Regions from separate parts of the Pantoea sp. sgz302252 genome, predicted to be linked through region 1. Evidence: predicted binding sites of a transcription regulator. Region 1 holds the regulator's gene; the other holds the start of a gene.
What was found. The regulator sigma-54, encoded in region 1, starts transcription at its own class of promoters, with help from an activator protein. The targets are predictions, from matches to a motif close to GTTGGCACANNTTTCGCTNT.
Positions count from the first base shown of each region.

Region 2: a site for sigma-54 is predicted at 2,065-2,084, ahead of glnA (glutamate--ammonia ligase). Genes of this name have one in related genera too.

Region 1 is NZ_JBLFJW010000013.1:49,064-53,268, reverse strand. Features, by position in the region: gene npr (PTS phosphocarrier protein NPr) at 1-97, opposite strand, end outside; gene rapZ (RNase adapter RapZ) at 94-948, opposite strand; gene ptsN (PTS IIA-like nitrogen regulatory protein PtsN) at 982-1,473, opposite strand; gene hpf (ribosome hibernation promoting factor) at 1,531-1,818, opposite strand; gene rpoN (RNA polymerase factor sigma-54) at 1,841-3,274, opposite strand; gene lptB (LPS export ABC transporter ATP-binding protein) at 3,322-4,047, opposite strand; gene lptA (lipopolysaccharide ABC transporter substrate-binding protein LptA) at 4,054-4,205, opposite strand, start outside.
Region 2 is NZ_JBLFJW010000015.1:10,280-14,484, reverse strand. Features, by position in the region: gene typA (ribosome-dependent GTPase TypA) at 1-1,793, opposite strand, end outside; gene glnA (glutamate--ammonia ligase) at 2,173-3,582, shown strand; gene glnL (nitrogen regulation protein NR(II)) at 3,768-4,205, shown strand, end outside.

The DNA of each region.
Region 1 (4,205 bases):
CGGCATCAAACGTCTGCACCAGTTCAAACAGCTTCATCGCCGGGCGGGCGTGCATGCCCAGCTTATTCGTGATTTCAACGGTTTGCTTTACGCTCATGTTTTACGTTTTTCCAGCGTCCTGTGACGTGACTGAACGTTCTTGCCGCGAGAGCGGAAGTAGTCAGCAAGCTGCTCGGCAATATACACCGAACGATGTTTACCGCCAGTACAGCCAATCGCCACTGTCAGATAGCTGCGATTGTTGGTTTCCAGCATAGGTAACCATAGCTCAAGATAACTGCGTGTTTGATAGATAAAATTGTGAACTTCTGTGTGCCTGTCGAGGAACGCCGCCACCGGTTTATCGAGGCCGGTCATTGGGCGGAGTTTCGGGTCCCAGTGCGGGTTTGGCAGGAAACGCACGTCAAACACATAATCCGCATCAATCGGGATTCCGTGTTTAAAGCCGAACGATTCAAACACCATTGTCAGCTCACGCTCTCGCTTGCCCAGCAGGCGAGTACGCAGCATTTCTGCCAGCTCGTGGACTGACATTTCCGAGGTGTCGACAATCAGGTCTGCGCGGGAACGCAACGGTTCCAGCAGGTCGCTTTCCTGATCGATGGCGCTTTCCAGTGACAAATTCTTGCTTGAGAGCGGATGCAGGCGACGCGTGTCGCTGTAGCGACGAATCAACGTGTTGCGGTCAGCATCAAGGAAAAGCAGCTGCGGAGAGAACGTCTCCGGCAGGTTTTGCATCGCCTGTTCGAAAATCTCCGGAGATTCCGGCATGTTACGGACATCAATGCTGACCGCCGCAGACATCTGCCGGTCAGCAAGGCTTTTCGCCAGTTCGGGCAACAGCACTACTGGCAGGTTATCCACGCAGTAAAAGCCCATATCTTCCAGCGCGCGCAGGGCAACAGATTTACCTGAGCCCGAGCGGCCGCTGACGATCATCAGTACCATCAGCCGTTTCTCCTTACGACAACCACGCTCCCGTTAGGCATCATCATCACTGACCTCTTCGCCAGTGATAATTTCATACAGTTCCTGATCGCTTTGCGCGCTGCGCAGGCGACGGCAGATAGTCTTATCCGCCAGGCGTTTTGCCACCAGCGAGAGAGTATGCAAATGGGTTTTGGTTTGATCGGCTGGCACCAGCAGGGCAAACAGCAGATCGACCGGCTGATTATCAATCGCATCAAAGGCGATAGGCGTTTCAAGTTGCACGAACACGCCGACAGCGCGGAGCGTATCCTCTTCCAGCTTACCGTGAGGAATGGCGATACCGTTACCAATGCCTGTACTGCCCATTTTTTCACGGGTCAGGATCGCTTCGAATACCACCTGCGGCGGTAAATTCAGCTGTTTTGCGGCCAGTTCACTGATAATTTCCAGCGCGCGCTTCTTACTTTGGCAGTGAACTGCACTGCGGGTACATTCCTGGTTAAGGACATTGCTCAGTTGCAGAGCCGAATCGTTGTTCATCATAATTTCACCTGCGTACCGCCTGACCCGAAGGACCGGGACAGGCGTACGCCCGGACAATTAGTGTTGTTTCAGTTTATCTTTATGTTTGGTCAGCTGGCGTGCCAGCTTATCAATCAGACCGTCGATGGCGGCATACATATCCTGCCCTTCCGCACTGGCATGAATTTCGCCCCCGTTCACATGCAGGGTGGCGTCCGAGATATGAGTCACTTTTTCCACTTTTAACACAATATAGACCTGATTGATCCGTTCGAAAAACTGCTCAAGCTTCGCAAATTTTGCATTCACAAACTCGCGCAGAGCGTCAGTGATTTCGACGTTGTGTCCTGTGATATTGAGCTGCATAGTGTCTTCCTTATCGGTTGTGTCAGACCAGCTGTTTACGCTGGTTGGACGGCGGAATGGATAAAGACTCTCGGTACTTTGCAACGGTGCGGCGTGCCACCATGATGCCCTGTTCGGACAGCATGGAGGTCAGCTTACTGTCACTCAGTGGTTTCGCGGGATTTTCCGCGGCAATTAACTTCTTCACCAACGCTCGAATGGCCGTGGACGAGGCTTCGCCGCCGCCTTCGGTATTCACATGGCTGGAGAAGAAATACTTAAGCTCAAAAATGCCTCGTGGGCTGTGAAGATACTTTTGCGTTGTCACGCGCGAAATCGTGGATTCATGCATTTCCACCGCCTGGGCGATATCCGCCAGCACCATGGGTTTCATGAACTCTTCGCCTTGCTCGAAAAACGTCTGCTGTTGTTCAACGATGCAACGACTCACCCGCAGCAGCGTGTCATTGCGGCTTTCCAGGCTTTTAATGAGCCATTTGGCTTCCTGCAAATTACTGCGAATGAATTGGTTGTCAGCCTCGTTTTTAGCGGTATTGCACATCCCGGCATAGTGCTGATTAATTTGCAGGCGCGGAATGCTGTCAGAATTGAGCTCGACAGTCCAGCGGCCGCTGATTTTACGGACCAGCACATCAGGGATGACATACTCCGGCTCGCCGGTCTGAATAGACTGACCCGGGCGCGGATCCAGCGATTGTATTAGCGTGACGGCTTCTTTCAGCACGTCTTCTTTGAGACGTGTGACGCGCATAAGAGAACGAAAATCGTGGTTCGCCAGCAGATCGAGGTGATCGCTAATGATCTTTCGGGCTTCTTCAAGCCACGGCGTCTCTTTGGCAAACTGAGAAAGCTGGATCAACAGGCAATCGCGTAAATCTTTCGCGGCGACGCCGACAGGATCGAAGCGCTGAATGCGCTTGAGCACCGCTTCCACTTCATCCAGATCGAGCTCTTCATTGCCGATGCTTTCGAGGATCTCTTCGACGGTGGCCGTGAGATAACCCGTGTCATCAACGGCATTAACGATAGAGGTCGCGATGGCGCGATCGGTGTCGGAAAAGGGGGTCAGCTCCACTTGCCACATCAGATAGTCCTGAAGCGATTGAGTGGTTTCACCCTGATAGACAGGTAATTCGTCATCCTGATAATCAGTACCGGTGCCGGAAGGGGTTCCCGCGGTGTAGATTTCGTCCCAACTGGCATCGAGCGGCAGCTCGTCCGGCATCTCTTTTTGTTCGAGTGCATCGACGGTGTCGAAGGCTTCGTTGTCAGTTTCTTCTTGCGAATCAACTTCTTCGTGAAGATCGGTTTGCTCAAGCAGGGGATTACTCTCCAGCGCTTGCTGAAGTTCCTGTTGCAGCTCGAGCGTAGAAAGCTGCAACAAGCGAATAGCCTGTTGCAGTTGCGGCGTCATGGCGAGCTGTTGACTGAGCCTTAATTGCAAACCTTGCTTCATAATCAGGGCAAATATCTCCGACCAGAATGTCTGTAGTCACTACCCTATCAGAGTCTGAAGTCTTCCCCAAGATACACACGCTTAACATGTTCGTCTTGAAGGATTTGTTCTGGCGTGCCGTGGGCAATCAGATGCCCCTGGCTTACGATGTAAGCACGTTCACAAACCGCTAACGTTTCACGAACGTTGTGGTCGGTGATGAGCACACCAAGACCGCTGTCGCGCAGATGCTCAATGATGCGTTTGATGTCGATGACCGATATAGGGTCAACACCGGCAAACGGTTCATCGAGCAGGATAAATTTCGGATTTGCCGCAAGCGCACGGGCAATTTCGACACGGCGGCGCTCGCCCCCGGACAGCGCCTGACCGAGGCTGTCACGCAGATGTTCGATGTGAAACTCTTCCATCAGCTCGTTGGCACGATCAACGCGTTGCTCATTGGTGAGGTCATCACGGATTTGCAATACTGCCATCAGGTTGTCGAACACGCTCAGACGGCGGAAAATAGAGGCTTCCTGCGGCAGGTAGCCGATACCCCGGCGTGCACGTGCATGCAGTGGCAGCAGGCTGATGTCTTCATCATCAATAATGATGTTGCCAGCATCGCGGGACACAATGCCGACCACCATGTAGAAGGTGGTGGTTTTACCTGCACCGTTTGGCCCCAACAGGCCAACGATTTCACCCGAATTGACCGTCAGGCTGACGTCTTCAACCACCCGACGTCCCTTATAGGCTTTCGCAAGATTCTTCGCAGTTAATGTTGCCATAACGTATTAGTTACTCTTCTTTTGCTCAGCCGGTTTGTTGGCGCCGCTCTTATCCTGCAGCTGCGACGGTACCAGAACGGTTGTTACGCGCTTACCTTTTTCGCTAAACGCCTGCATTTTCTGCTCTTTCACCAGATAGGTAATTTTGTCACCGGTGA
Region 2 (4,205 bases), on a different contig from region 1:
TTACGGTCGTTCTCGGTCAGGTGACGTTTACGGATACGGACAGAAGTCGGGGTGACTTCTACCAGTTCGTCGTCATCGATGAACTCCAGAGCTTGCTCCAGGGTCATCTTCACTGGTGGAACCAGAACCGTTGCTTCGTCAGTACCTGACGCACGCATGTTGGTCAGTTTCTTACCGGTCAGGCAGTTTACGGTCAGGTCGTTAGAACGGCTGTGAATACCGATGATCTGGCCTTCGTAAACTTCTGCACCGTGACCCAGGAACAGCTTACCGCGGTCCTGCAGGCTGAACAGGGCGAATGCCACTGCTTTACCCTGGCCGTTAGAGATCAGTACGCCGTTCTGACGCTGACCCACATCGCCTGGACGAACGTCGTCGTAGTGGCTGAAGGTGGAGTACAGCAGACCGGTACCTGAAGTCATGGTCATGAATTCGTTACGGAAGCCGATCAGGCCGCGGCTTGGGATCACGTAGTCGAGACGTACGCGGCCTTTGCCATCTGGATTCATGTTTTTCAGGTCGCCTTTACGCTCACCCAGAGCCTGCATCACGGAACCCTGATGCTGCTCTTCAACGTCCAGAGTCACGTTTTCAAATGGCTCTTGCTTACGGCCTTCATGCTCACGGAAGATAACTTTCGGACGGGAAACCGCCATTTCGAAACCTTCACGACGCATGTTTTCGATAAGAACTGACAGGTGCAGTTCACCACGACCGGAAACACGGAACGCATCCGCATCTTCCGTTTCTTCAACACGCAGTGCAACGTTGTGCACCAGCTCTTTGTTCAGGCGGTCAAGGATCTGACGGGAGGTAACGTATTTACCTTCTTTACCACAGAACGGAGAGGTGTTGACGTTGAAGAACATGGTCACCGTAGGTTCATCAACAGACAGCGCTGGCAGCGCTTCAACCGCCTGCGGGTCGCAGATGGTGTCAGAGATGTTCAGCTCGCCCAGACCGGTGATCGCAATGATGTCGCCCGCTTCTGCCACGTCGCTCTCGATACGCTCAAGACCCAGGTGAGTCAGGACTTTACCGACTTTACCGTTACGGGCTTTGCCTTCGCTATCGACGATGGTGACCTGCTGGTTCGGCTTCACTTTACCGCGCTTGATACGACCAATGCCGATGACGCCAACGTAGTTGTTGTAATCAAGCTGAGAGATCTGCATCTGCAGGGTGCCTTCCAGGTCAACGTTTGGCGCAGGAACGCGGTCAACGATGGTCTGATACAGCGGGGTCATGTCTTCCGCCATATCTTCGTGATCCAGACCGGCGATACCGTTCAGCGCAGAAGCGTAAACGATAGGGAAGTCGAGCTGCTCGTCAGTGGCGTCGAGGTTAACGAACAGGTCGAAGACCTGATCAACAACCCAGTCAGGACGCGCGCCTGGACGGTCAACTTTGTTAATAACAACAATCGGCTTCAAACCATGGGCAAAGGCCTTTTTGGTTACGAAGCGCGTCTGCGGCATTGGGCCATCCATTGCGTCAACGACCAGCAGAACGGAATCTACCATCGACATGACACGTTCAACTTCACCACCGAAGTCGGCGTGGCCTGGGGTATCAACGATGTTGATACGGTAGTCATTCCATTTGATAGCGGTGTTTTTAGCGAGGATGGTAATCCCACGCTCTTTCTCCAAATCGTTGGAGTCCATCACGCGTTCTTGTGCTTCAGTACGAGCATCGAACGTACCGGATTGCTGCAGCAGCTTATCAACCAGGGTAGTTTTACCATGGTCAACGTGCGCGATGATGGCGATATTACGCAGATTTTCGATCACAACTTTGCCTCAGGCATTAGAAATAGCGCGTTATTGTACACGGATTAATCGCACTACAAAACAGGATCACAAACATCCCCCGCAAACAAGTATTGCAGAGATGCTTTGTGATCGCTTTCACGGAGAGTAAAAAGTGCGCCATAACGTAAATTGCACCAAAATAGTGCTCATTGTTTACATGAAAGCACTGCTTTGGTGCAAGATATCCATCATGGTGCAGCACTTTTGCACTATGGTGCGCATCATACCGCCTTTTGGGGGGCATTTAAAAGTTGGCACAGTTTTCGCTTTATCTTTTTTACGGCAACAACGCCACATTAGCAGTGCCAAGAATAGTTCGTTACCACGACGACAATGACAAATCCGGGAGAGTTTAAGTATGTCCGCTGAACACGTTTTGACGATGCTGAACGAGCACGAAGTGAAGTTTGTTGATCTGCGCTTCACCGATACCAAAGGTAAAGAACAGCACGTCACTATCCCTGCTCATCAGGTAAATGCCGAATTCTTCGAAGAAGGCAAAATGTTTGACGGCTCCTCTATCGGTGGCTGGAAAGGCATCAACGAATCCGACATGGTGCTGATGCCAGACGCCTCTACCGCTGTCATTGACCCATTCTTCGAAGAGTCTACGCTGATCATTCGCTGTGACATCCTGGAACCCGGCACACTGCAAGGCTACGACCGCGACCCACGCTCCATCGCGAAACGCGCTGAAGAGTACCTGCGCTCTACTGGCATCGCGGACACCGTTCTGTTCGGGCCAGAACCAGAATTCTTCCTGTTTGATGACGTTCGCTTCGGCAGCGCCATCAACGGTTCTCACGTGGCTATCGACGATATCGAAGGCGCGTGGAACACCTCCACCAAATACGAAGGTGGTAACAAAGGTCACCGCCCAGCCGTAAAAGGCGGTTACTTCCCGGTTCCTCCAGTAGATTCAGCTCAGGATCTGCGCTCCACCATGTGTCTGGTGATGGAAGAAATGGGCCTGGTGGTAGAAGCTCACCACCACGAAGTAGCCACCGCTGGTCAGAACGAAGTGGCAACCCGCTTCAACACCATGACCAAAAAAGCCGACGAAATTCAGATCTACAAATACGTTGTGCACAACGTGGCGCACCGTTTCGGTAAAACCGCGACCTTCATGCCAAAACCAATGTTTGGCGACAACGGCTCCGGTATGCACTGCCACATGTCTCTGTCCAGGAACGGCACTAACCTGTTCTCTGGCGACAAGTACGCGGGTCTGTCTGAGCAGGCGCTGTACTACATCGGCGGCGTTATCAAACACGCTAAAGCGATCAACGCCCTGGCGAACCCAACCACCAACTCCTACAAGCGTCTGGTCCCGGGTTACGAAGCACCAGTGATGCTGGCTTACTCTGCGCGTAACCGTTCTGCGTCCATCCGTATTCCAGTGGTTGCTTCTCCGAAAGCGCGTCGTATCGAAGTGCGCTTCCCGGACCCAGCGGCTAACCCGTACCTGTGCTTTGCTGCGCTGCTGATGGCCGGTCTTGATGGTATCAAGAACAAAATCCACCCAGGCGAAGCGATGGACAAAAACCTGTACGACCTGCCGCCGGAAGAAGCGAAAGAGATCCCACAGGTTGCAGGCTCTCTGGAAGAAGCGCTCAACGCACTGGATCAGGACCGTGAGTTCCTGACCGCTGGCGGCGTGTTCACTAACGACGCGATCGATGCTTACATCGCCCTGCGTGTTGAAGAAAACGACCGTGTGCGCATGACTCCGCACCCAGTCGAGTTCGAACTGTACTACAGCGTTTAATTAGCAGTCATCCTGTGGCCTTTATGACTTTCGCCGAGGCCCAGGACATTTTTTGTTGCCGTGGAAACTTTCAGCCCATCTTCGGATGGGCTTTTTTCTCCAGCAACAGTCTGATTTCAGGCGCTTAACGGCTGAAAACCGCTATAATGCACTAAAATGGTGCACACCTTTCAGGAGACTGCTGAATGGCAACAGGCGTGCTGCCCGATGCTGGGCAGATCCTCAATTCTTTGATCAACAGTATCTTACTGGTCGATGACGAGCTGGCGGTGCATTACGCCAACCCGGCGGCGCAGCAATTGCTGGCGCAAAGCTCTCGTAAATTATTCGGGACACCGTTACCGGAACTGTTGAGTTATTTTTCGCTGAACATTGGCCTGATGCATGAAAGCCTGCAGGCGGGCCAGGGCTTCACCGACAACGAAGTGACGCTGGTAATCGACGGTCGCTCGCACATTCTCTCGGTGACCGCTCAGAGGCTGCCAGACGGCCTGATACTGCTTGAGATGGCGCCGATGGATAACCAGCGACGTCTGAGTCAGGAACAGCTCCAGCACGCTCAGCAGGTCGCTGCTCGCGATTTAGTGCGAGGGCTTGCCCATGAGATTAAAAATCCGCTGGGC